3 regions of the Vibrio agarivorans genome follow, and region 3 is predicted to be linked to each of the others. Evidence: predicted binding sites of a transcription regulator. Region 3 holds the regulator's gene; each other region holds the start of a gene.
What was found. The regulator PurR, encoded in region 3, represses purine synthesis genes. The targets are predictions, from matches to a motif close to TNANGNAAACGTTTNCNTNA.

Region 1 (8,026 bases), on a different contig from region 3:
GGCTCCGGTGATTGTTACCCTTGGTGCAGCCCACGGATTGATCATCCCGCTCATCGCAGTACACCTGTTTGTGTTCTATTTCGGGATCTTAGCCGATGATACACCACCAGTGGGTTTAGCTGCGTTTGCCGCGGCTGCAATAGCGAAATCGGATCCTATTCGTACCGGTATTCAGGGCTTTACCTATGATATCCGTACTGCCATTCTACCCTTCATGTTTGTATTCAACACGCAGCTACTCATGATGGGAGTTGATACATGGTGGCACTTAGCGCTCACAGTAATCTCGTCAATCATTGCAATGCTGCTGTTTTCGGCAGCGACTCAAGGTTGGTGGTTTACTCGCAATAAGTGGTGGGAGACGCTCTTACTGCTCGTTCTAACCTTTACCTTCTTCCGTCCTGGCTTTTGGTGGGACATGGTCTATCCTGCACAAGAGATAAAGCCGGGTATCGAGTTAAGTGAAGTTGTCGAAGCTCTGCCCGTCGGTGAGGCTGTGCGCCTTGAAGTTGCCGGGGAAACACTTGACGGTCGATACGTAGAAAAAACGGTTAAGTTACCCTTCGATGATAAAGCTGTCGGTGCAGAAGATCGTATCTCTTCTATGGGACTAATGCTTATCGAAGACGAGGGCAAAATGCTGGTTGATATGGTTGAATTCGGCAGCCCAGCCGAAGCATCGGGTATCGACTTCGATTGGGAAATTAAATCTATCGTCCAAAAAGCCGAACGACCAATGAAAGAGTGGGTCTTCGTACCGACACTATTGATCGTTTGCTTGATGGGCTGGAATCAATTACGTCGCGCTCGCAAGGAGCAAGTTAGCGCCTAACAAATATGGCTCAGCAGGAAACGCTGAGCCGATACAAAAAGAGATAAAGAATGTTTAAGCAAATTCTTGTACCTGTAGACCTTAATGACAAAGGATTCAGTGACAAAGCTCTAAACCTCGCAGTGTGGCATGCTAAGCAGTCTGGGGCGCAAATTCATCTTTTAAACGTGCTGCCAGGCATTCATATGTCTATGGTTGCAACATACTTCCCGAAAGATGCTGCCGCACAAATGAAGGCTGACGTGAAGCAGCAATTAAAACAGTTCGCAGACCTGCATGTACCTGAAGAACTCGTCTACAAAACGCATGTGGCGGAAGGCAAAGCGTACTCCACTATCTTGGAATACGCAGAGAAGCTTGGGGCTGATTTAATCGTGATGCCAAGCCATAAGCGCTCGAAGCTCGATAAGGTTGTACTCGGCTCTGTTGCCAGCAAAGTCGTACAAAACTCACCGATCAATGTCTTAGTCGTTAAGCCTCAAGGCTAAGTAAAACAAAGAGTTAAGCATTAAGAAAAATACCTATCACTGCGATAGGTATTTTTTTCTTTACTAAATGAGAATAATTATCAATACTAATTATAGCAAAGAACGAAACACCAATAAGGATACTCTCATGAAAAAGACTCTTAACTTCGCAATGATTCATTTCTTCATCGCATTTAGCGTTGGCTACATTTTAACTGGCGATATCCTTATCGGTAGCTTAATCGCGATGATTGAACCCATGGTCAATACTGTTGCATTCTACTTTCACGAAAAAGCGTGGTTAAAAGTGCCTTCATTGAGAAAGATTGCAAATTCAACCACTATCAAAACCGCTAGCTTTGCCACCGTCCACTTCAGTGTTGCCTTCGGTGTCGCCTACTTACTCACTGGAGACGTATTGGTTGGTAGCATCATGGCGACAATAGAGCCAGCGTGTAACACCATCGCTTACTACTTCCATGAAAAGGTATGGACGCGCAACCACCCTGTTGCCGCTTAAAACAAGCTACAGAGCAAACTTAGACAATGTGTTTGCTGGGTTAAGTGGGATGAAAAACTCATATTGGTGTTGTTCTATGGTTATACTGAGTTTTTCTCCTCTCTCATCCGCTTGCGTCACCTTAGGCGCCTCTACCTGAAACAATGCCGTTAAAGATTGATGGCGCAAATCAATAGGCAGTTGCAGACTAACCCCATTAAACTGCACGCAAGCCGAGGCTAAGCCAAATTGATGAACATCATAATTCAGTTTCACAAGCACCTCACAACCTCCACCGTGATGCCATACCTGTTCAACTTCCACCCTCTCTAAGCGAATGTGACGCATGAATTGCAAGTAAGGCTCAGATAGAATCTCTATCGGCTGTTGCGAATGACCAACATGCTCTCCTAGGCTTTGCTCCTCTTCGAGCAACCAGTCATCTTCCTGCTCCAAAAACAGTAACTCAAGGCGATTACGTCCCTTTTGTAGATAAGGTCGAATATCCTTTCGCATCGTTTGTCGATCGCCAAGACAATCGAATACGGCAACACCATTCACACGAACCTCTGCATAATGAGAGACCTCACTCATTACTAAATCTACAGCGGGCGCAAAGAGTTCTTCATCAAGCTCGATGTCATGCATTAAGTGCCACTCTTGAGCGCTAATCTGCGCCTCGGTGAGATGGGAAGGCAGCACCGAACTCAGTCGTGCGGGAAAGGTGATATCGTCCTGCGGGATCGATAAATCGGTCAGGGGTGAGACTTGCCACCAGCCTGCTAATGATAGCTTCATGCTTTACTTTCTCTCGTCTATGCTGGTCAGTGAGCGTTGACCAACAAAAAAAGCCAGAGTCACTGACTCTGGCCTTCTATTTATAATTATAGGCTTTATTAGCGCTTAGGCGAGATTATGCCAAAGTGAAGCTTATGCCAACAGTTCCTTAGCTGTTTCTACAACATTCTCTGTTGTGAAACCGAACATCTTGAACAGCTCACCAGCAGGTGCTGATTCACCGAATGTTGTCATACCGATAATGCGGCCATCAAAACCAACATACTTGTACCAGTAATCAGCAATGCCTGCTTCTACTGCAATACGCGCTGTTACATCTGATGGTAGAACCGCTTCACGGTAAGCTGCGTCTTGCTTATCAAATGCATCCGTTGATGGCATTGATACTACGCGAACTTGCTTACCTTCCGCCGTCAATTGAGCCGCTGCTTCAACTGCTAGTTCAACCTCAGAACCAGTTGCGATGATGATAAGCTCCGGCTTATCTGCACAATCTTTAAGGATGTATGCACCCTTAGCGATGTTAGCCACTTGCTGTGCATCACGCTCTTGTTGAGCCAGGTTTTGGCGAGAGAAGATCAGTGATGTAGGGCCATCTTTACGCTCAATTGCCAGTTTCCAAGCTACTGCTGATTCAACTTGGTCACATGGACGCCATGTGCTCATGTTTGGTGTTACACGTAGAGAAGCAATTTGCTCAACTGGCTGGTGCGTTGGGCCATCTTCGCCTAGACCGATAGAGTCATGCGTGTAAACCTGAATGTTTTGAACCTTCATCAGTGCAGCCATACGCATTGCATTACGCGCGTATTCCATGAACATTAGGAATGTTGCACCGTATGGTACGAAACCACCGTGTAGTGCAATACCATTCATGATTGCCGTCATACCAAACTCACGTACACCGTAGTGAATGTAGTTGCCGTCAAACTTATCCGCTTCTAGTGATTTAGAGCCAGACCACATGGTTAGGTTTGATGGTGCAAGGTCAGCAGAGCCGCCCATGAATTCTGGTAGCATTTGACCAAACGCTTCTAGCGCATTTTGAGATGCTTTACGCGAAGCAATGTTTGCAGGGTTTGCTTGAAGATCAGCAATGATTTGGTTTGCTTTCTCTTCCCATTGCGCTGGCAACTCACCGTTAGTACGACGCTTGAACTCAGCTGCAAGCTCTGGGTAAGCCGCTTCATAAGCTGCTAGCTTCTCTTCCCAAGCTGATTCTTTTGCATTACCTGCTTCTTTCGCATCCCACTCAGAGTATACGTCTGCTGGGATTTCGAACGGACCGTGTTCCCAACCAAGGAACTCACGAGCCGCTGCAATTTCTTCGTGGCCAAGTGGTGCACCGTGACAGTCATGAGAACCTGACTTGTTTGGTGAACCAAAGCCAATGATGGTTTTAGTACAGATTAGCGTTGGACGTGGATCATTCTTCGCCGCTTCAATCGCTGCATTAATTGCATCACTATCGTGACCATCAACTGCTGGGATAACGTGCCAACCGTAAGCTTCAAAACGCTTAGGTGTATCGTCAGAGAACCAGCCTTCAACTTCACCGTCAATTGAGATACCGTTGTCATCCCAAAATGCAATCAGCTTGCCTAGGCCTAGAGTACCCGCTAGAGAACATGCCTCATGCGAAATACCTTCCATTAGACAGCCGTCACCCATGAAGACATACGTGAAGTGGTCAACAATATCGTGACCTTCTTTGTTGAACTGAGCAGCCAACGCTTTTTCAGCGATAGCCATACCCACTGCGTTAGTAATACCTTGACCTAGAGGACCTGTTGTCGTCTCAATACCTGGAGCGTAACCGTACTCTGGGTGGCCAGGTGTTTTTGAGTGCAATTGACGGAAGTTCTTAAGATCGTCAATTGATAGTTCGTAACCAGACAAATGCAGTAGTGAGTAAATCAGCATTGAGCCATGACCGTTCGAAAGAACAAAGCGGTCGCGGTTTGCCCACTCAGGGTTAGTTGGGTTGTGATTTAGGTGAGAACGCCAAAGAACTTCAGCGATATCAGCCATACCCATTGGTGCGCCTGGGTGGCCAGAGTTAGCTTGCTGAACACCGTCCATGCTAAGAGCACGGATTGCATTAGCTAGATGTTTACGAGAAGACATGTCTGCTCCTGAATGCATTAAGCGAATGAGAAAAGATAAATGAAGCTGCTTCGCAGCGCGGGTATTGTCGCAGAGCGATTCACACTCTGCAAACGTTTACTTGAGTAATTTGAGCTCTATCCAAGCAAATAAGCCTAAAAACCGTAGTGGTTTACGCAAACGTTTGGTTCTAATTAATACTAAAAATCACTTGTAATTCATTTGTTGAAAACTAGAATAGACGTCTAGATGTAGAAACACCTACAGAAAATTTTTGTTAATAGCCGTTTTGCCAACCTTGTGCAGTGAAACACGGCTATGTAGATAGTTAATAAAGTGGAGCTCACATGGCTAAGCACCTATTCACTTCTGAGTCGGTTTCAGAAGGTCACCCAGATAAAATTGCAGACCAAATCTCTGATGCAGTTCTAGACGCAATTCTTGAGCAAGATCCTAAAGCTCGCGTTGCTTGTGAAACTTACGTAAAGACCGGCATGGTAATGGTTGGTGGTGAGATCACAACGTCTGCATGGGTTGATATCGAAGAGCTAACTCGCGAAACCGTTCGTGAAATTGGTTACGTTCACTCTGACATGGGCTTTGATGCTGACTCTTGTGCTGTTCTGAACACTATCGGTAAGCAATCTCCAGACATCAACCAAGGTGTTGATAAAGCGGATCCTAAAGAGCAAGGTGCTGGTGACCAAGGTATCATGTTCGGCTACGCAACAAACGAAACTGACATTCTGATGCCAGCGCCGATCACATACTCTCACCGTCTTGTGCAAAAACAAGCGGAAGTACGTAAGAACGGCACACTACCTTGGTTGCGTCCTGATGCAAAATCACAGGTAACGTTCCAATACGACCAAGGTAAGATTGTTGGTATCGACGCAGTTGTTCTTTCTACTCAACACTGTGATTCAATCTCAACACCTGACCTACGTGAAGCAGTAATGGAAGAGATCATCAAGCCAGTACTGCCTTCTGAGTGGATCAACAAAGAGACTAACTTCTTCATTAACCCAACTGGTCGTTTCGTAATCGGTGGCCCAATGGGTGACTGTGGTCTAACGGGTCGTAAGATCATCGTTGATACCTACGGCGGCGCAGCTCGTCACGGCGGTGGTGCATTCTCTGGTAAAGATCCATCGAAGGTTGACCGCTCTGCAGCTTACGCTGCACGTTACGTAGCGAAGAACATCGTTGCAGCAGGCATGGCTGACCGTTGTGAAATCCAACTTTCATACGCTATCGGCGTTGCTGATCCAACGTCTATCATGGTTGAGACGTTTGGTACTGAAAAAGTATCACACGACATCATCGTTGAAGCGGTTCGCCAAAACTTCGATCTACGCCCATACGGCCTACAAGAGATGCTGAACCTTCTTCAGCCTATCTACAAGAAGACAGCAGCATACGGTCACTTTGGTCGCGAAGAGTTCCCATGGGAAGCGACAGACAAAGCAGCACTTCTACGTGAGTTTGCAGGCATCAAATAAGCCTACATCACCACAAAGAATTCGAAGCCTCAGCCATGCTGGGGCTTTTTTGTGCGACAAAGATTTGAATTTTGGCCAATCCGTGTCGATAGTTATAACACTATGCAAACAAATCGATACCAATGTCGTCATGCATTATTGACTACATCGGTATCGCCATAACAACCTTTTAGCCCATGATTATTTCTTATGATTTGTGCTTAGAGAGAACATAGTCTCTGCATCGACATGATGGTTTGCTGTCCCTTATGCCGCCATGCACCGTATAGATAGAACGGTAGCATTAGGTCGTGTTTCATTCGACCCTGCACCGACTGTTATCAGGTGATTGCGTGAATGTGTCTGCTTACGGCGATAAGCTTTTTCCTGATAGGTAACTAGAACGCATCAAGGAGGACGCATGCCTCGCACCTACAACTCGTCAGATTTCGACACTAAGCAGAAGCAATCTGACCATGAGTACGCTCGCACCATACCGTGCAACACGCTCAGTATCTCTGCTCCCTTTCACTGGTTAGCGCTCGGGCTGAACGATTTTGTTCGTATGCCTATCATTAGTGCCTTCTATGGATTGTGCTTTATGGCGGCCGCCATTGGTATTGTGCTGCTGGTTCAGTGGCAAGGTACTCATCTGGTCATTATGCCCAGTTTGATTGTCTATATGCTCATCGGCCCGTTTCTCGCTCTTGGATTGTACGATGCGAGCTGGCAGCGAGAAAAAGGCCACAAAGCTAGCCTACCCCACTCTATGAAGGCGATTGGTCGCAACTCATCTTCTCAATGGGCATTCGCGGTATTGTTGGCTGTCGCTATGATTTTTTGGATGCGCATAGCCGCTCTGCTTCACGCTATCTACCCTTCTGTGCAAGGGGCTCCCCTCAGTGATTTTCTCCCCTTTTTGGTGATCGGTTCAGTGGTTGGTGCTGTGCTCGCAGCTGTAGTGTTTAGTATCTCAGCCTTTTCGATTCCACTAATGATGGAGCGACGTGTCGATATGATGACAGCCGTGTTCACCAGTGTGAACGCCGTACGCAGCAATATTGGTGCAATGATTGTTTGGGCGGGTATTATTGGCGGCGGTATCCTTCTCGGCTTTGCAACCTACGGTATTGGTATGCTGTTTACTATGCCAATTCTCGGCTACGGAACATGGCATGCCTACCACTCAACAATCAAAAAGAAACATCAACCCTAGATATACAGATTGGGCTTTCGCCCAACTTTAGGTATTCTAGCCCCGAATTTCTTCGGGGCTTTTGTTTTGCTAGATCGTGAACTACAACACCAAACCATCAAACAGGTTGCGCACTGCATTCAGCAAGCTGAGCGCTATTTTGATGTCTCTCTACCACAGCCAAAGATAAGCTATCAGTTACGTGGCAAAGCCGCAGGCAAGGCCTACCTTCAGTTGTGGGAAATCCGTCTCAACCCAGTTCTATTTAGCGAAAACCCAGACGCCTTTATCAACGAGGTGATTCCTCATGAAATCGCTCACTTGCTCTGTTACAAACTGTTTGGTCGTGTGCGACCACACGGTAAAGAGTGGCAAGCTATCATGCTTAAAGTGTTTGGTGTAAACCCAAATACGACGCACTCATTTGATGTTGCTTCAGTTCAAGGGAAAACCTTCCAATATTGCTGCTCTTGTAACGACTATGCGCTCACTATTCGCCGTCATAACAAAGTGCAGCGTCAGCAAGCTGCTTATCGTTGTAGCCTTTGTCATGAGCAGTTGCAGTTTACTGGTAAGCAACTCTCCTAGTACTCTTCGAGAACTCTCCGAACATTTGAGCCTGAAGATAATCCATCACATTTCAACCCC
Region 2 (8,026 bases), on a different contig from region 3:
TAAGCCAACCATCAACCTTGGCGTAGACGAAGATACTTTTGTCACTTTACCTCGTGGTAGTGCAGACCAACTTACGGCAAACTTCGTCTTAGACCAAGAGCTGCAAGCACCTATTGAGAAAGGCCAAAAAGTCGGTACGCTATACTATGACTTAGAGGGCGAAAACATCGCGCAGTACTCACTAGTGGCACTGGAGTCGGTTCAAGAAGGTAGCCTATTTAGCCGCATGTGGGATTACATTGTCATGCTTGTGAATAGCTGGTTCTAACTCGCAGACACACTCAACCTTGAGATTGTTCGGGAATGGCAGTACTATTCGTGCCCATTCCTGTACCAGAGATTTTGGAGTTTACTATGCTGACGATTAACTCAGACGCAAAATTGAAAGACTTGCTTGAGTTCCCATGTTCATTTACCTACAAGGTCATGGGTTACGCTAAGCCAGAACTGCCAGAGAAAGTGCTTGAGGTGATTCAACGCCACGCACCTGGTGATTACAGCCCAGTAGTGAAGCCAAGTGCAAAGGGCAACTACCACTCTGTGTCTATCAACATCACTGCGACCTCTATCGAGCAGGTTGAAACCTTATACAAAGAGCTAGGCGAGATTGATATCGTTCGTATGGTTCTGTAAAAAGTTTAAGTTTTAAATTTTTTTTGAAAGCAGCCTTAGGCTGCTTTTTTATTATTTATCAGATAGATAGCTAAAAATGAATTTTAGCTAAGTTAAAAACCTGTCATCAAAATGTAGTTTAGCAGCCCTTTCCTGTTTATAATCCTATTCGAAGTTTGTATAGGATCATGGAACTAAGATGGAAAATAGACTGATTGTCAGACACTTAGGTCGCCAAGACTACCAACCTGTATGGCAAGCAATGCATGACTTTACCGATACTCGCGATGAGAATACGGTTGATGAGGTGTGGCTTGTTGAACACAACCCCGTTTTTACGCAGGGTCAGGCTGGGAAACAAGAGCACCTACTCAACACTGGAGATATACCAGTGGTACAAAGTGATCGCGGCGGTCAAGTTACCTACCATGGTCCCGGTCAATTAGTCGCTTACGTATTGATTAATCTGCGCCGAAAAAATATCGGTGTGCGAGATTTAGTCACCCATATCGAGAACACGGTGATCAATACACTCAAACGCTTTGATGTCGAGTCCGCAGCACGCCCTGATGCTCCAGGTGTCTATGTCGACAATCGCAAGATCTGCTCACTCGGTCTGCGCATTCGTCGCGGCTGCTCTTTCCATGGGCTCGCTCTCAACATCAATATGGACCTTACCCCCTTCCTACGCATCAATCCTTGTGGTTATGCTGGCATGGAAATGGTTCAGCTGAATGACCTCACCTCAACAACACAATTAAAACAAGTCCAGTCACCTTTAATCGAAGAACTCGTTGCATTGTTAGATTACCAAGACATCGAGTTTGTTACGGAAGCGGTAGAACATGAGTAAACCAATCCAAATGGAAAAAGGCGTCAAATATCGTGACGCAGATAAAATGGCGCTTATTCCAGTTAAGAATATGCCTACAGAGCAAAAAGAAGTGCTACGTAAGCCTGACTGGATGAAAATCAAGTTGCCATCAGACAGCCAGCGTATTCAAGATATTAAGTCGGCGATGCGCAAGAACAACCTTCACTCGGTATGTGAAGAGGCCTCTTGCCCTAACCTAGCAGAGTGTTTTAACCACGGTACGGCGACCTTTATGATTCTTGGTGCCATCTGTACTCGTCGTTGCCCTTTCTGTGACGTAGCTCATGGCCGCCCGGTTGCACCAGAAACGGATGAACCACAAAAGCTCGCGAAAACAATCGCAGATATGAAGCTGAAATACGTCGTAGTGACATCAGTTGACCGTGACGATCTTCGTGATGGTGGTGCGAAGCATTTCGCAGATTGTAATCGTGAGATCCGCGCACTCAACCCGAGCATCAAGATTGAAACACTTGTGCCTGATTTCCGTGGCCGTATGGATGTCGCACTTGAGCTGCTGAAAGATAACCCGCCAGATGTGTTCAACCACAACCTTGAGACAGCCCCGCGTCTTTACCGTAAAGCTCGTCCGGGCGCAAACTACAAGTGGTCTTTACAACTGCTTCAGAAATTCAAACAGCAGCACCCAACGGTGCCGACCAAATCTGGACTGATGATGGGCCTTGGTGAAACAAAAGAAGAAATCGTTGAAGTACTCAAAGATCTTCGTGCACATGGCGTGACTATGTTGACCTTAGGTCAATACCTTGCCCCAAGCCGTCACCACTTGCCAGTTGAACGCTACGTGCCGCCTGAAGAGTTTGATGAGCTCAAAGAGATTGCACTCGAGCTAGGCTTTACTCACGCTGCATGTGGACCATTTGTTCGCTCGTCATACCATGCCGATATGCAAGCGCAAGGTATTGAAGTGAAATAGCATCACACTCTCCTGAAAAGGTTGGCTTTCAATGTCAACCTTTTTTATGAGTGGGAGAGCTCTGACTGAGCAGGTTGCTTCACCAAGCTAAAACACAGAACAAACAGCAGAGCTATCAACGGAAGCGACCCAAGCAAGACACCAAACCATGCCCCCTGCTGCCAGCAATAGATCAGCCAAAAACCGCCTAAACTTCCCCCTACATAATAATGAACTAAGTAAAGTGCAACTGCTGTCGCTTTGCCAGTTGAAGCCTTCTTGCTGGTCCAAGCGTACGCTAGAGTATGGGTAAAAAATGCGCCAAAGCTGATCAGCAACAGTCCCAATACCATCGCAGAAATAGACTCTATATAAGCGATAACAATGCCCACTAGCATCAACAAAGTCCCTAGCCCTATCCCCATGCTAGTACTCCCTCGCCATTTTGACGACAAGCTCGAACTGAACGTGCCTGCCAGGTAACACAAGAAAATCATACTCGCGATCCCCACAGGCAAGTTATGTGGTTCAGCCACAAGACGAAAGCCCATTACAGTGTATAAGTTAACAAACAAGGCAAAGTTAATGCCGCCAATGAGCATCGCTATCCACAGTGGCTTGTTGTGAAAATGCCTTAATACAGCACGGTTATGATGCCTTAGAAGCCCCGCTTTCGGTTTGAAATACTGTTGTTTAGGCAAACAATACATCACAAAAATAGCGCCCAGAAGGGTAAAGAGAGCCATCACACCTACCGCCACTTGCCAGCGCCCTACTTCAAGCAAAAGCCCTCCAAATAAACGACCACAAATTCCACCAACTGAGTTCGCCGCTACATAGATAGCGATAGCATGAGTAAAGGCTTTATCACTTAACTCTTCGACTAAATACGCCACACCAACCGCTAGGTAACCCGCAAGACACAGCCCTAAAATCGCTCGCGCAAGTATCAGCAAAACCAAGCTGTCAGACAGGAGCATCAACGCACTCACGACAGGCAACGAAAACAAGCTCATTAGCATCACTTGTCGCCGTCCTTGCCTCTCAGAATAGACCGCCCAAGGAATCAAGCTCACTGAGAGAACCAGAGAGGTGATGGCAAACACCCAATTGATTTGAAATGCAGTCGCAGAGAACTCGAGCGCGAGCTGAGGCAGCATCGGTTGAAACAAGTACAAGTTACAAAAGATAAGAAACGCCCCAAGGGCGAGGCTGAAGGTGATGCGATAGTAAGGCTTAGACTGATATTCAACCATGAGAAACTCACACCTGTTATTGCAGAACATGTGACCAATCTAGCAACCAAAATGAAATTAATTAAATATATTAAAACTATCTCTTGTATATAATTTTGATATCCATGAACGCTAACTATCTCAAGCACTTTGTTGCTGTCGCCGAACATGGCAGCTTCACCCAAGCCGCCCATACCCTGAATATCGCACAGCCTCCCTTGAGCATATCAATAAAAAAACTAGAGCAAGATCTTGGGTTGACGCTATTCCTTCGTAAAGGAAGACAGGTCTCTCTAACATTAGAGGGTGAAGTGCTCTACAAACATGCGAAACAGGTTCAACAGTCGCTTGAAGACACGAAAACAGCGATGGAAGAGCTCAGAGGCTTAGACAAGGGAGAAGTTCGGTTAGGCGTTCCGAGTATGATGGGATCCTACTATTTCCCGGAAATCTTAATGGCCTTCAAGAGTCGATACCCTAACTTAAAACTTACGGTGATCAATGCGGGCACACGTTCTATTCGTCAAATGCTGCTCGATGGAACACTCGATATCGGGGTAATCAACCACTATACCGAAGCAGAGACTCTCGAAACTGACCATCTCCTCACATCAAATATGGTGGCAGCGGTTGGAAAACAGCACCCACTGGCACAACACTCGACTATCAGCTTAAAAGAGTTCTTTCAACATGAGCTAGTGTTGTTTGAAGCTGGGTATTTTCATCGAGACTTTATCGAGAAGAAGGCGCAAGAGTATGGTATGCCTATGCATTTCTCATTTGAAACTAACCTGTTACCACTCATTCTGAGCATCGTCAAAAATGAGTTTGCCATTACCGCCCTACTCGATATGGTGACGGACTATGAAAAAGACGTTGTCGCTATCCCATTTGATGAAAGTGTTGAGCTTAATCTAGCCCTTGCTTGGCGCAAGAATGGCTATCTCTCTATTGCACATAGAACGTTTATTGAGTTTGTAAAACAGAACCGCTAGAACAAAAAAAGCCCCAATGCTGGGGCTTTGATTCAATTTCGCTAGGGATTATGCGTAAACAGGAAGGCGTTTACAGATCTCTAGAACTTTTGCTTTTGTCGCTTCAATTACTTCTTCGTTGCCGATGTTGTCTAGAACATCACACATCCAGTTTGCAAGCTCTGTCGCATCAGCTTCAGAGAAACCACGACGAGTGATCGCTGGAGAACCAACACGGATACCAGAAGTCACAAACGGGCTACGCGGGTCGTTTGGCACTGAGTTTTTGTTCACCGTGATGTTCGCTGCACCTAGTGCTGCATCCGCTTCTTTACCTGTAATGTCTTTGTCAATTAGGTCAACAAGGAACAGGTGGTTTTCAGTACCGTTTGATACGATTTTGTAACCACGCTCTTGGAATTGAGCGACCATCGCTTTAGCGTTTTTAACAACGCGCGCTTGGTATTCTTTGAATTCTGGCTCCATCGCTTCTTTGAACGCTACCGCTTTACCCGCGATCACGTGCATTAGAGGACCGCCCTGACCACCAGGGAAAACTGCCGAGTTCAGCTTCTTGTACATGTCTTCGCCAGCGTTAGATAGGATAAGGCCACCACGTGGGCCTGCTAGCGTTTTGTGCGTTGTTGTTGTCACAACATGAGCATGTGGTACTGGTGTTGGGTATACGCCTGCTGCGATTAGACCCGCTACGTGAGCCATATCAACAAATAGGTACGCATCCACTTTGTCTGCGATTTCGCGCATGCGAGCCCAGTCTACGATTTGAGAGTAAGCAGAGAAACCGCCGATGATCACCTTAGGCTTATGCTCTACAGCAAGCTGCTCCATCTCGTCGTAGTTGATCTGACCTGCTTCATCGATACCGTAAGGGATAACGTTGTAGTGTTTACCTGAGAAGTTTACTGGAGAGCCGTGAGTCAGGTGACCACCGTGCGCTAGGCTCATACCTAAGACTGTATCACCTGGGTTCAGTAGCGCCATATATACTGCGCTGTTTGCTTGAGAGCCAGAGTGAGGCTGAACGTTTGCGTACTCACAACCGAACAGTTCACAAGCACGATCAATCGCTAAAGCTTCCGCTTTATCTACGTACTCACAACCACCGTAGTAACGCTTGCCAGGATAGCCTTCAGCATACTTGTTGGTTAGCTGAGAACCTTGTGCTTCCATTACACGTGGGCTTGTGTAGTTCTCAGAAGCAATAAGCTCAATGTGCTCTTCTTGACGTAGAGTTTCTTCCTGGATTGCTGCGAATAGTTCCGCATCGTAATCTGCGATATTCATATCACGCTTTAACATCTGTATCTCCTGACTCAGATTTATACTGAAAGTTGCAAAAAAACAGCTCAATGACGTGACGCAAACGTTTTCGTCATCGATTTGGCGCACATTCTACATAACTTGATCTAGATCATAAAGAGGTATCTGCACAATTTATTATGCAGTTTTCTCATACTCAACCTCGATTTTGTTCATGTTGGCAATAAGTACGCATTTAGTCTGACTCCATAGTACGTTTTTGACCGATTAATTGCGACGTAGAATTCGTAATTTCTTATAGACATCTGACAAGTTTGTACGTAACGAGCATCGTTAAGTTCTTGTCCAACGTTATCGTCAACTTTTACGGTTTACAGTGTGTATAAATCCACTGACATATCGACATGATAATTTATTTGCAGACCTATTTTTCGTTATTCCTTTCTCATACTATTCGCGCTCAAAATTTCATAAACAACAAACAAGATTGCTCAGCTGGATTCGTCATGGAAAAGCACACAAATAAAGAAGATTGGATTGCGATAATCACGGGAACATTTTTGGTAGCTCAGGGGGTGTTCTTTTTACAAAACGCGCAGCTTCTTACGGGCGGTACAACAGGGCTAGCACTGTTGCTATCGCAAATCATACCTCTAACATTCGGTGTGCTTTACTTTGCATGCAACATTCCCTTCTACTTAATGGCGTGGCAGCGCTTTGGTCGTCGTTTTGCCATCAATAGTGCAATTTCTGGCGGGCTGGTCTCTATCTTTGCCGATCATCTACATTTGCTGATCACTGTCGATCATATCAACTCTATTTATTGTGCCATTGCGGGTGGGCTACTGATGGGCTTAGGAATGCTGATTCTGTTCCGTCATCGCTCAAGCCTCGGCGGCTTTAATGTGCTATGTCTGTTTGTTCAAGATAAGTTTGGTATTTCAGTGGGTAAAACCCAGATGGCGATTGATGCGGCGATTTTGATTGCATCGAGTTTGTTTGTCACGCCTTGGGTGATTGGATTGTCGGTACTGGGGGCAGTGATATTGAACTTGGTGTTGGGTATGAATCATAAGCCGACTCGCTACACCGTCAGCTATTCATAGCGTAAAAATGAAGGGAAGATAGTTAATCTTCCCTTCTCAATCTCACACAAACATCACGTTATAAAGCAAACCAGCCCCTACCGCCATGGTCAAGATAACTCCAACAAAAGCCACCAGCATTTGATTCTTAAAGATCGATTTCAATAGAATCAGCTCAGTCAAACTCGCACCTGCGCTACCAATAATCAACGCCATCACAGAACCCAATGCCATGCCCTTTTTGACCAGTGCAGCACTCAGTGGAATCACAGCCTCTGCACGGATATAAAGAGGAATACCAATCACGGCTGCTACGGGAATGGCATACCAAGCATTTGAGCCTGAGTATTGAGCGATAAAGTCCGTTGGAATAAAACCATAGATGAATGAACCAATGGCGATACCTAGCATCAGATAAGGCAAGACTTGTTTAAAATCTTTCCATGTTGCCAGCCAGATTTTGCCCCAGCGGTTTGTTCTCCAAGTTGAAACGGGGATGTTACTTTTACTACCAGAGCAGCAAGACGTTGCGGGTTTTGGCTCATCACCACACGATGAATTGCTTGAAGAGGAGCAACTTGGTTTAGACTCACTTTCATAAGCTTCTGGCTTAATATAGCGTTCAAAGCCTAGCTTCTCTAAAACATAGCCAGCAACCACAGAGACCAACATCGCCACCAGGAAGTAGAACAGCGCCACTTGCCATGAGAAGGTCACCACAAACAAGCCAATAATGATTGGGTTCAATAGAGGACTTGCAAACAGGAAAACCATCATAGGCCCGAAACCTGCTCTCGCTCTCAACAGCCCTTTCAAGAAAGGGATTGTCGAGCATGAGCAGAATGGTGTGATCGAACCCATCAGCGCCGCGACCAAGTAGCCTTTGCCATTTTGCGAGCTTAACACTGATTGAATTTTCTCTGGTGTTAAGTAGCTCTGTAATACACCGACCACGTAACTGATCGCCAAAAAGAGTATGGTCAACTCCACTGCGAGAAAAACAAGCATCCCCGCCGCCTCTTGAGCCATGTGTAGCCATTGTTGATTCA
Region 3 (8,026 bases):
GCTATCGCAGTAACATTGCATCTGGCACAACCATCTCAGAATCTGTTATTTTAGGTGACGTGAAGATCGGCGCTGGGTGTAAAATCCGCCGCGCGGTTATCGATAAAGACGTAGAAATCGCACCAGGCACTGTGATCGGTGAAGACCTAGAGTTGGATGCAAAACGCTTCCACGTCTCATCTGAAGGCATTGTCGTGATTGCGAAAGGAACTAAAGTAGGATTCTAAAGTGGAAAAACTCAATCTCTGGTTTACCGTTTCAGAAGCTCAAGGATTGGTGAAAAGTGGTGGGCTGGCCGATGTGGCTAAAGCCCTACCTAAAGCATTGCAGGACCTCGGTCATCAGGTAGCTATTGTGCTACCTGCTTACCAGGCAATTCCTCATGTGTCTGATGCACCAGTGCTGTTTGAAACTGAGCTGAACCATTGGCCGCATACGGCTTATAAAGTCCGTAAATCTCAGCTTGATGGCGTTGATGTTTATCTCATCGATTGCGCTCAGTATTATGATCGCCCAGAACTGTACGCTGAGAATAATCACGCTTATCAAGATAATGGTGAGCGTTTTAGCTTCTTCTCTGCGGCGAGCCTTGATGTTTTGCCTAAGCTAGAAATTTGCCCTGACATTGTTCATGCCAATGACTGGCATACCGGTTTTGTCCCATTCTTGCTGAAAACTCGCTACCGTGAAGACCCATTTTTCGCCAATGTGAAAAGTGTGCTAACGGTGCATAACGCCGTGTTCAAGGGCATTTTCCATTACCATCAAGTTCAAACTATTCCGGAGTTAAACTTATCGGGTATGGAGTTTTTGCGTTACGGACATGATCAAGTGAGCATGTTGAGAGCGGGTATTGCGTTTGCGGACAAAATCAATGCAGTTAGCCCTAACTACGCTTCTGAACTGCTTACTGCGCTGGGTGCTCATGGCCTAGTCGATGACTTTGTTCATCGCGCGTGTGACCTGCACGGTATCGTTAATGGTTGCGACTACTCGGAGTGGGAGCCTTCTCAAGACGAGTTCTTGCCAACACCATACACTTCAGAAGCGACCTCACTGAAACAAGGCAAGGCGGATGCGAAGTTAACTCTGCAGCAAGAAGTTGGTCTTCCTCAAGAGAACAAGCCAATGTTTGGCATGGTGTGTCGCTTGACGCATCAAAAAGGATTCTCTTATTTGTTGCCTATCCTTGAGAAGTTTCTCAATAACGATGTGCAAGTTGTGATCATCGGGACGGGTGAAGCAGAAATCGCATCGTGGCTTCGTGGCATCGCTAAGCGATACCCAGAGAAATTTGCTTTCTTAGAAGCCTACAGTAATCGTTTCGCTCACTTGATTGAGGCGGGTGCTGACTTCTTCTTGATGCCTTCTGAATTTGAGGCGTGTGGTTTGAACCAAATCTACAGCATGGCGTACGGAACATTACCTATCGTGCGTGAGGTTGGTGGCCTTAAAGATACGGTTGTCGACTATGACTTGGCGCCTCAAGAGGCAACGGGTTTTAGCTTTAAAGAGCCTACGCCAGAAGCTTTGCTTATTACGATGCAGCGCGCTCTGTTATTGCTTTTGCAAGACCCTGATGGATTTACCAAGGTACAGCAACGAGCAATGCAACAAGACTTCAGTTGGAAAGAGTCAGCAGTTCAATACGTTAAGATGTATGAGCTTGCCAAGAATGGTGCTTAACACGGCCTTAGTGTGATTCAACAAAGGGCTGAGCCTTACGTGGCTTGGCCCTTTGTCATTTTAGAGCAATGCTTGTTTACAAATCCTGATGCAGTTTAGTTAGGTTAATTGTGCTAAACTCACGTCACTAGAAACTCTATATTTAAATTTATGTCAGATAGTTTGCTTTTCCATAAGACGTTTTTACATCCCACCAGCAAGGAGTGGGTGGTCTTTGTGCATGGAGCAGGCGGCAGCTCGTCGATTTGGTTCAAACAAATTAAGTCTTATCGTGAGCACTTCAATTTGCTGTTGGTTGACCTGCGTGGTCACGGAAAGTCGAATCAATTCATCAAAGATATCATCAGCCATAACTACACCTTCAAAGACGTGACGAAAGATGTTGTTAAAGTGCTCGATCACCTCAAGATTAGCTCTGCACATTTTGTTGGTATGTCTTTGGGAACCATTATTGTTCGTACGCTTGCTGAGCTTGAAACTCAACGCGTCAGAAGCATGGTGCTAGGTGGTGCTGTAACTCGCTTAAATGCGCGTTCTCAGGTACTTGTAAAGCTCGGGGACTGGTCTAAGAACTTTGTCCCGTATATGTGGTTATACAGCTTGTTTGCTTATATTGTGATGCCGCAACGTAATCAAAGAGAGTCAAGGCACCTGTTCATTCGTGAAGCGAACAAGTTGTGTCAGAAAGAGTTCAAGCGGTGGTTCAAGTTAGCGGCTGATGTTAACCCGTTGATGGGCTACTTTCGTGATAGAGAGTTACCGATCCCAACGCTCTATTTGATGGGAGACCGTGACTACATGTTCATCAAGCCGGTGAAAGAGATGGTTGCGCGTCACGACAAAAGTGAGCTGTTGGAAATTGAAGATTGTGGCCATGTGTGCAATGTAGAAAAACCCGACGAGTTCAACTCGCACTCCATCGGATTTATTCAACGTCACTCGCTCGCATAGGTTTACTCGCTAACATAGTTTTGTCGAGCCCATAGAATCAATTAATGTGGAGCGGTCGCTCCACATTGCCAGCAAGCTCCAAATTGCCCTTCGTTTTCTTCGTTACACTCTAGGCACTGCCAATCCTTTACCTCATTGCGTTGGCGAAGGTACTCTTCAACCAGTTCTTGTGCGTGTGCATGCTTAGCAATATCAATTAGCCAAACATGAGGGAAAGTCTCTTCATTAAAGGGTAATTCACCCTGTAGGCTAAATAGAGACTCTCCACGGACCTCACACTCAATACCCGACTGCTGTAGCATCTGAGCTACAATGTGCGCTTCTGGTGGGTGTTTCGCAAAGTAAATCTTCATGAGTTCTCGCTAACTATTTGCTAGGGGCAACATTACGTTTTTGATCAAGTCGGTTCATCACCCACTTCATTATCACCGGGAATAACCCTAGCAGCGCAAAAGACACTAAAACTGATGGGGAGATGATGCCGGCTAGTGAGTCGATTTGCGCCAACTGTGTACCGGCATTGAGATAAACCGCAGTACCAGGCAGCATACCCAGTTGACTAAATAGGTAGAAGCGACCGACCGAGATTGGGGTGAGTCCCATTAGAAGGTTAATTAGAAAGAAAGGAAACACCGGGATCAAGCGCAGTGAAACAAGATAAAGTGCACCATCTTTTTCAACGCCTTGGTTGATGACGCTCAGTTTGTCGCCAAACTTACTTTGTACCCAATCACGAAGCAAAAAGCGGCTGCTTAAAAACGCCAACGTTGCGCCAATAGTACTGGCAAAAGAGACCAGTAGTAAGCTCGTCCAAAAGCCGAATAGCGCTGCACCCAATAAGGTCACTACGGCAGCGCCAGGAACAGAGAAGGCGGTTATTCCGACATAGGCAAAGAAATAGATTGCTGCGGCAGTAAGAAAGTTTTCATCAATGAAACCACGAAGGGCAGCTTGTTGCGCTTTGGCGTTTTCTAATGTGAGATATTGACCAAATTGAGTCGCCAATATGATGATGATTGTTACGAGCACTAAGCCAATAATGACTTTGGGGTTTAAGAGTTTGCTCATCACGTTGACTCCTGTCGCTGATTTAAGATGATGAATCACTTACGTATAGAGACAGGATAGGTGTTAAATTTCTTTCAATCAAAATAAACAAAGTCAGCAATTAGCTGACTTTGTTTATTTTATAAAATCCGATTGGCTAGTTTATTTGATTCGCTAGGCTTTCACGTTGTGTCTGTGGAATCACTGTCCAGTGAGTGCCACGAATTGCCCCTTCAAGAGAGTAGAGCAGCTCTAAGCTAACAGGCGTCGTGTGGGATTCTTGAATGGCTTGATAAGCGCGCACCGCCCCCGCTTCTTCAAGTTGGGTGACAGTCTCGATTCCTGCTTTTTTCAACATTCGCTCGGTCGCTAGGCGAAGATTTGGCAGATCTTTCAAGCGTTGTGGCTTGGTTGTCTCTTGCTTTATCTTGTCTTCAGTTGCGGCTTTAAGTGCAACTTGAGCAACCTTTAGCAGTTGATTCTGTTCATTGACCCAGGTGTCTGGCAGTTGAAAATACTTAGTGACAACGGGGAAACCACGCTTTTCATAGACGTAAGGTTCCAGTTTATGTTCTGAAATAGCAGAATCCAACGCAGCACATTTACGCACATGCAGTTTGTTTTTGACAACCAATGCAAACATGGTGTCATTGACGAATATGCCAAAGCCGCCAAACATTGATCGGGACTTGACACTGCCAAGTTGCTCGAATAAGCGCATCGAGTCTTTTAATATCGGTTTATCCATGCTTTGTAATCTCGGTGAAGAAACATTCACGCCACCAAATTCAGGCCCGAGAGAATAGCAAAAACAACACAAACTTATGTCATAGAAAGGTTATGCTAGTGTAGTTTTACCATCGGCAACCCCGCTACCTTTCCATAATTATATCATAAACATGAATAAAATGACTGGTTAAGGCCGGAGGCTTTGCGTCCCACCTTCTCAGATGGTTTGCCCTGTGCGTGGCTTTAAGAGAGCATAATGAAAAGCGGAATAGGTATCACATCTTCAAGATCGATAGTGTGATGTTGATTCCAAAAAATAACCCTGACATTTTGCATTTGTATGCATAGTGTCAGGGTTATTAAATTTGTTATGAAATCAGACGCTTAATTATTAAGGTTGCGTACCGTTAAACGCTCAACAATTTCTGGGTGCATTTCAAACACACGCTTATCGTGCTCTTTGTCTTTGATGCGCTCCAGAAGGATTTCAAATGCATTCTTACCCACACGGCGTTTCGGCTGGTGAACGGTCGTTAGTGGTGGTGAGAAGTATTCTGCAAGCTCGATGTTGTCATAACCGATAACAGACATATCATCAGGAATACGGATGCCATTCTCTTGTAGACGACTCATTAGGCCTAAAGCCATGGTGTCATTGAAACAGAACACAGCGGTTGGCTTTTCATCCATCGCTGCGATTTTATCTGCCGCTAATACCGCAGTATCACACTCGAAATTACCTTCTAAAATCCAGTCTTCCACAACGTTAAGTTTTGCTTCACCCATCGCGCGGCGGAAACCGTTAATTCGCTCTTTACAAGCCGCCTTCTCGAAGTGACCGCTCAAACAAGCGATGTTTTTATGGCCATTGTCGATAAGGTATTTAGTTGCGAGATAGCCACCTTCTTCCGAGTTATCGATAATCTTATCGGCTTGTGATGTTTCAGGACCCCAATCCATGATCACTTTAGGAATATCAGGGTGGCCGTTTAACATTTCACTCAGTTCTTCAGTCAGGTCTGAACACATCACCAAGATACCATCAACACGCTTTTCAGCGAGCATGCGGATGTAGTCACGTTGTTTCTCGTAGATACCGCCCGTATTACAAAGGATAAGTGTGTAGCCTTGACGGTAGCAGTAGCTTTCTACGCCGTCGATAACCTCAGAGAAGAATAGATTGGTAGATTGAGTCACCAGCATACCGATGGTACGCGTGGTATTACATTTCAAACTACGAGCGACAGCACTAGGAGCGTAGTTAAGCTCTTTTACTGCCTTATTTACTTTTTCTTGAGTTGTTTCAGCTACAAATCGCGTTTTGTTGATGACATGCGATACAGTGGTAGTAGAGACACCGGCAAGACGCGCAACATCTTTAATAGTGGCCATAGGAGTGGTCCTTAATTGTATTTCTTATTTACCGCACGTTGCTCAGCGTTGTCTTCAACCAAATATGAGCCGTGTTGCGGTAGTCGCCTAGGGAAAAAACCAAATAAAAAACCGCTTTATCGAAAGCGGTTTAAAAATATCCGAGTATTCTAGACTGCTATCGTTAGCGACGCAATCTTAATCGTTTTTGATTAAGATGGTTCGTCCAGTAGATATAGACAGTCTAGCTCAAGAAATGCAACTAATAGACTACTCACGGCAGAATAGAAGCCAAACTCGTCTTTTTGCTGACAAAGTGCATTAAATTGCGGGGTCCAGCTCAAGATATGTTGACGAATGAACTCGGCTTGTTCAACCAAGGCACTATTAAGGTGTTTTTCTTGTTCTAATTCGTTTGAGCGAATGATTAGGTTACCAAGAAAATCGAGCTCTATTGCAATGTGGTCTGCGGGCTCGTTCAGAGCTTGGCTGACTTGAATGTTGTGAGCCGCTAAGACTTTGGTCATTTCTTCAGCCGGCTTACCGTTGAGGTTACCCGATTTGTCCAAATAGATAGAGGCATAAGGCAACGCGCCTTCTTTATCTGATTTTAGAAACAGTTCACAGAAATCTGCGGAAAGCTCAAGCTGGGCATCTTCACGGTCTTGTAGGCGATTGAGTGCATCCACCAACTTATCAACGGGCTTTTTCAGCTGAATATTTTCACCAAGGCCTGCCAAGAATGCGCGAATTTCAGGGCTTTGGTATTGCTCAAGTCCTTGTTCATCAAGCTCACTGGCGAATAGGCTAGACAGCCACCAATAAATCTCTGCGCGTTTTTCGTTGAACGCTTTGATCTCTTCAATCACACGAAGCTCCAAATCATCTATGGATAAGTTTTAAGTATAATCTGACTCTGATGCAGTTGCTCATTAGAGTCCTATCTATCTGATAGGTGGAGTATAAAGGGAAAATGTGAATAGTGTTATCGGCATCTGTGTCAGAAAGTGATGGTTTATAGCTAATTGTGTTTAGCGCTGAGCGGGACGAACAACTTTCAGTTACCAATTTAGAGCATAGAGTTGCTTATTGAAATGAAGGTGTAGGCGGCGAAAGACCGGGAGAGCTTGCTGTTTATCAATAAAATCGGAATAAAGCGCATCTTCAGGTTGAATACAATCTAAATATGTCTAATTATGAATGGGACTAAGTAATTTCCGAGTAAAGAGAATAACATGAGCTATCACGTTCTAGTTGTTGAAGATGATCTAGTGACACGCAGCAAGCTTGTTGGGTACTTTCAAAATGAAGGGTACACAGTAAGTGAGGCGAGTTCAGGATCAGAAATGCGAGAGTGTCTACAGCAAGCTGAGGTTGACTTGGTGATGCTAGACATTAACTTGCCAGGAGAAGATGGCTTGATGCTGACGCGAGAGTTACGCGGACAATCAGACATCGGAATTATTTTGGTAACAGGACGTACCGATAGCATAGACAAGATTGTTGGCCTAGAAATGGGGGCCGATGACTATGTGACCAAACCGTTTGAATTGCGTGAGCTTCTCGTTCGGGTAAAAAATCTGCTTTGGCGTATCTCACTGACCGGACGAGAGGCGGTGAAAGAGGAAGAGCCAGAGCAAGATGATAATCTCGTGCGTTTTGGTGAGTGGACATTTGATATTCAGCGCCGAGCTCTGAGCCGCGATGGTGAACCCGTAAAGCTGACGAAGGCGGAATATGAACTGTTGGTTGCACTATCATCGCATCCAAGACAAGTGTTAAGTCGCGATCGTATATTGAGTATGATTAGCCATCGAGTCGATGCCCCTAATGATCGTACTATCGATGTGCTGATTCGACGCATGCGCGCAAAGATGGAGTTCGACCCGAAGAACCCGCAAATTTTTGTCACGGTACATGGTGAAGGTTATATGTTTGCAGGCGATTAGCCGTGAGCGATTTCCCAACATGAGAAAATGGAGCCTATAACCTTAGGCTCCATTTTTTGTTTCTGGTGGCTGCTCTGATTCTTTTTTCTGTGGCCTGTTATTAGTTGAGGTTTAATAGGTGCTTGTTTTCATGAATTTCTTTTTGATAGGCATTGCCAATGATGTTTGATAGGAATCTTCTATTGATTTGATAGAAACAGACAATTTCTAAAATTTCTCTCTCAAGTGCATTATTACCTCAACGACACAGCGAAGTGTCAAACAATCACATAAAGAGAGACTAAGTCATGATC

Region 1: the regulator PurR is predicted to act here: its motif matches at 4,875-4,894, upstream of metK (methionine adenosyltransferase).
Region 2: the regulator PurR is predicted to act here: its motif matches at 5,988-6,007, upstream of glyA (serine hydroxymethyltransferase).

Annotation. Positions count from the first base shown of each region.
Region 1 is NZ_JAUFQF010000004.1:551,538-559,563, forward strand. Features, by position in the region: gene QWZ05_RS10870 (TRAP transporter permease) at 1-832, shown strand, start outside; gene QWZ05_RS10875 (universal stress protein) at 883-1,320, shown strand; gene QWZ05_RS10880 (DUF2061 domain-containing protein) at 1,448-1,819, shown strand; gene QWZ05_RS10885 (glycosyl hydrolase 2 galactose-binding domain-containing protein) at 1,826-2,596, opposite strand; gene tkt (transketolase) at 2,729-4,741, opposite strand; gene metK (methionine adenosyltransferase) at 5,050-6,204, shown strand; gene QWZ05_RS10900 (DUF2189 domain-containing protein) at 6,605-7,399, shown strand; gene QWZ05_RS10905 (SprT family zinc-dependent metalloprotease) at 7,466-7,966, shown strand.
Region 2 is NZ_JAUFQF010000004.1:170,173-178,198, forward strand. Features, by position in the region: gene QWZ05_RS09160 (serine hydrolase) at 1-268, shown strand, start outside; gene ybeD (DUF493 family protein YbeD) at 355-633, shown strand; gene lipB (lipoyl(octanoyl) transferase LipB) at 812-1,465, shown strand; gene lipA (lipoyl synthase) at 1,458-2,423, shown strand; gene QWZ05_RS09180 (MFS transporter) at 2,468-3,658, opposite strand; gene QWZ05_RS09185 (LysR family transcriptional regulator) at 3,763-4,632, shown strand; gene glyA (serine hydroxymethyltransferase) at 4,681-5,931, opposite strand; gene QWZ05_RS09195 (YitT family protein) at 6,399-6,998, shown strand; gene QWZ05_RS09200 (permease) at 7,041-8,026, opposite strand, start outside.
Region 3 is NZ_JAUFQF010000001.1:31,992-40,017, forward strand. Features, by position in the region: gene glgC (glucose-1-phosphate adenylyltransferase) at 1-227, shown strand, start outside; gene glgA (glycogen synthase GlgA) at 229-1,686, shown strand; gene QWZ05_RS00175 (alpha/beta fold hydrolase) at 1,837-2,637, shown strand; gene QWZ05_RS00180 (putative signal transducing protein) at 2,679-2,990, opposite strand; gene QWZ05_RS00185 (TVP38/TMEM64 family protein) at 3,004-3,705, opposite strand; gene QWZ05_RS00190 (TfoX/Sxy family DNA transformation protein) at 3,842-4,432, opposite strand; cyclic di-GMP riboswitch class I at 4,544-4,654, opposite strand; gene purR (HTH-type transcriptional repressor PurR) at 4,798-5,805, opposite strand; gene torD (molecular chaperone TorD) at 5,997-6,650, opposite strand; gene torR (two-component system response regulator TorR) at 7,020-7,733, shown strand; gene ahpC (alkyl hydroperoxide reductase subunit C) at 8,021-8,026, shown strand, end outside.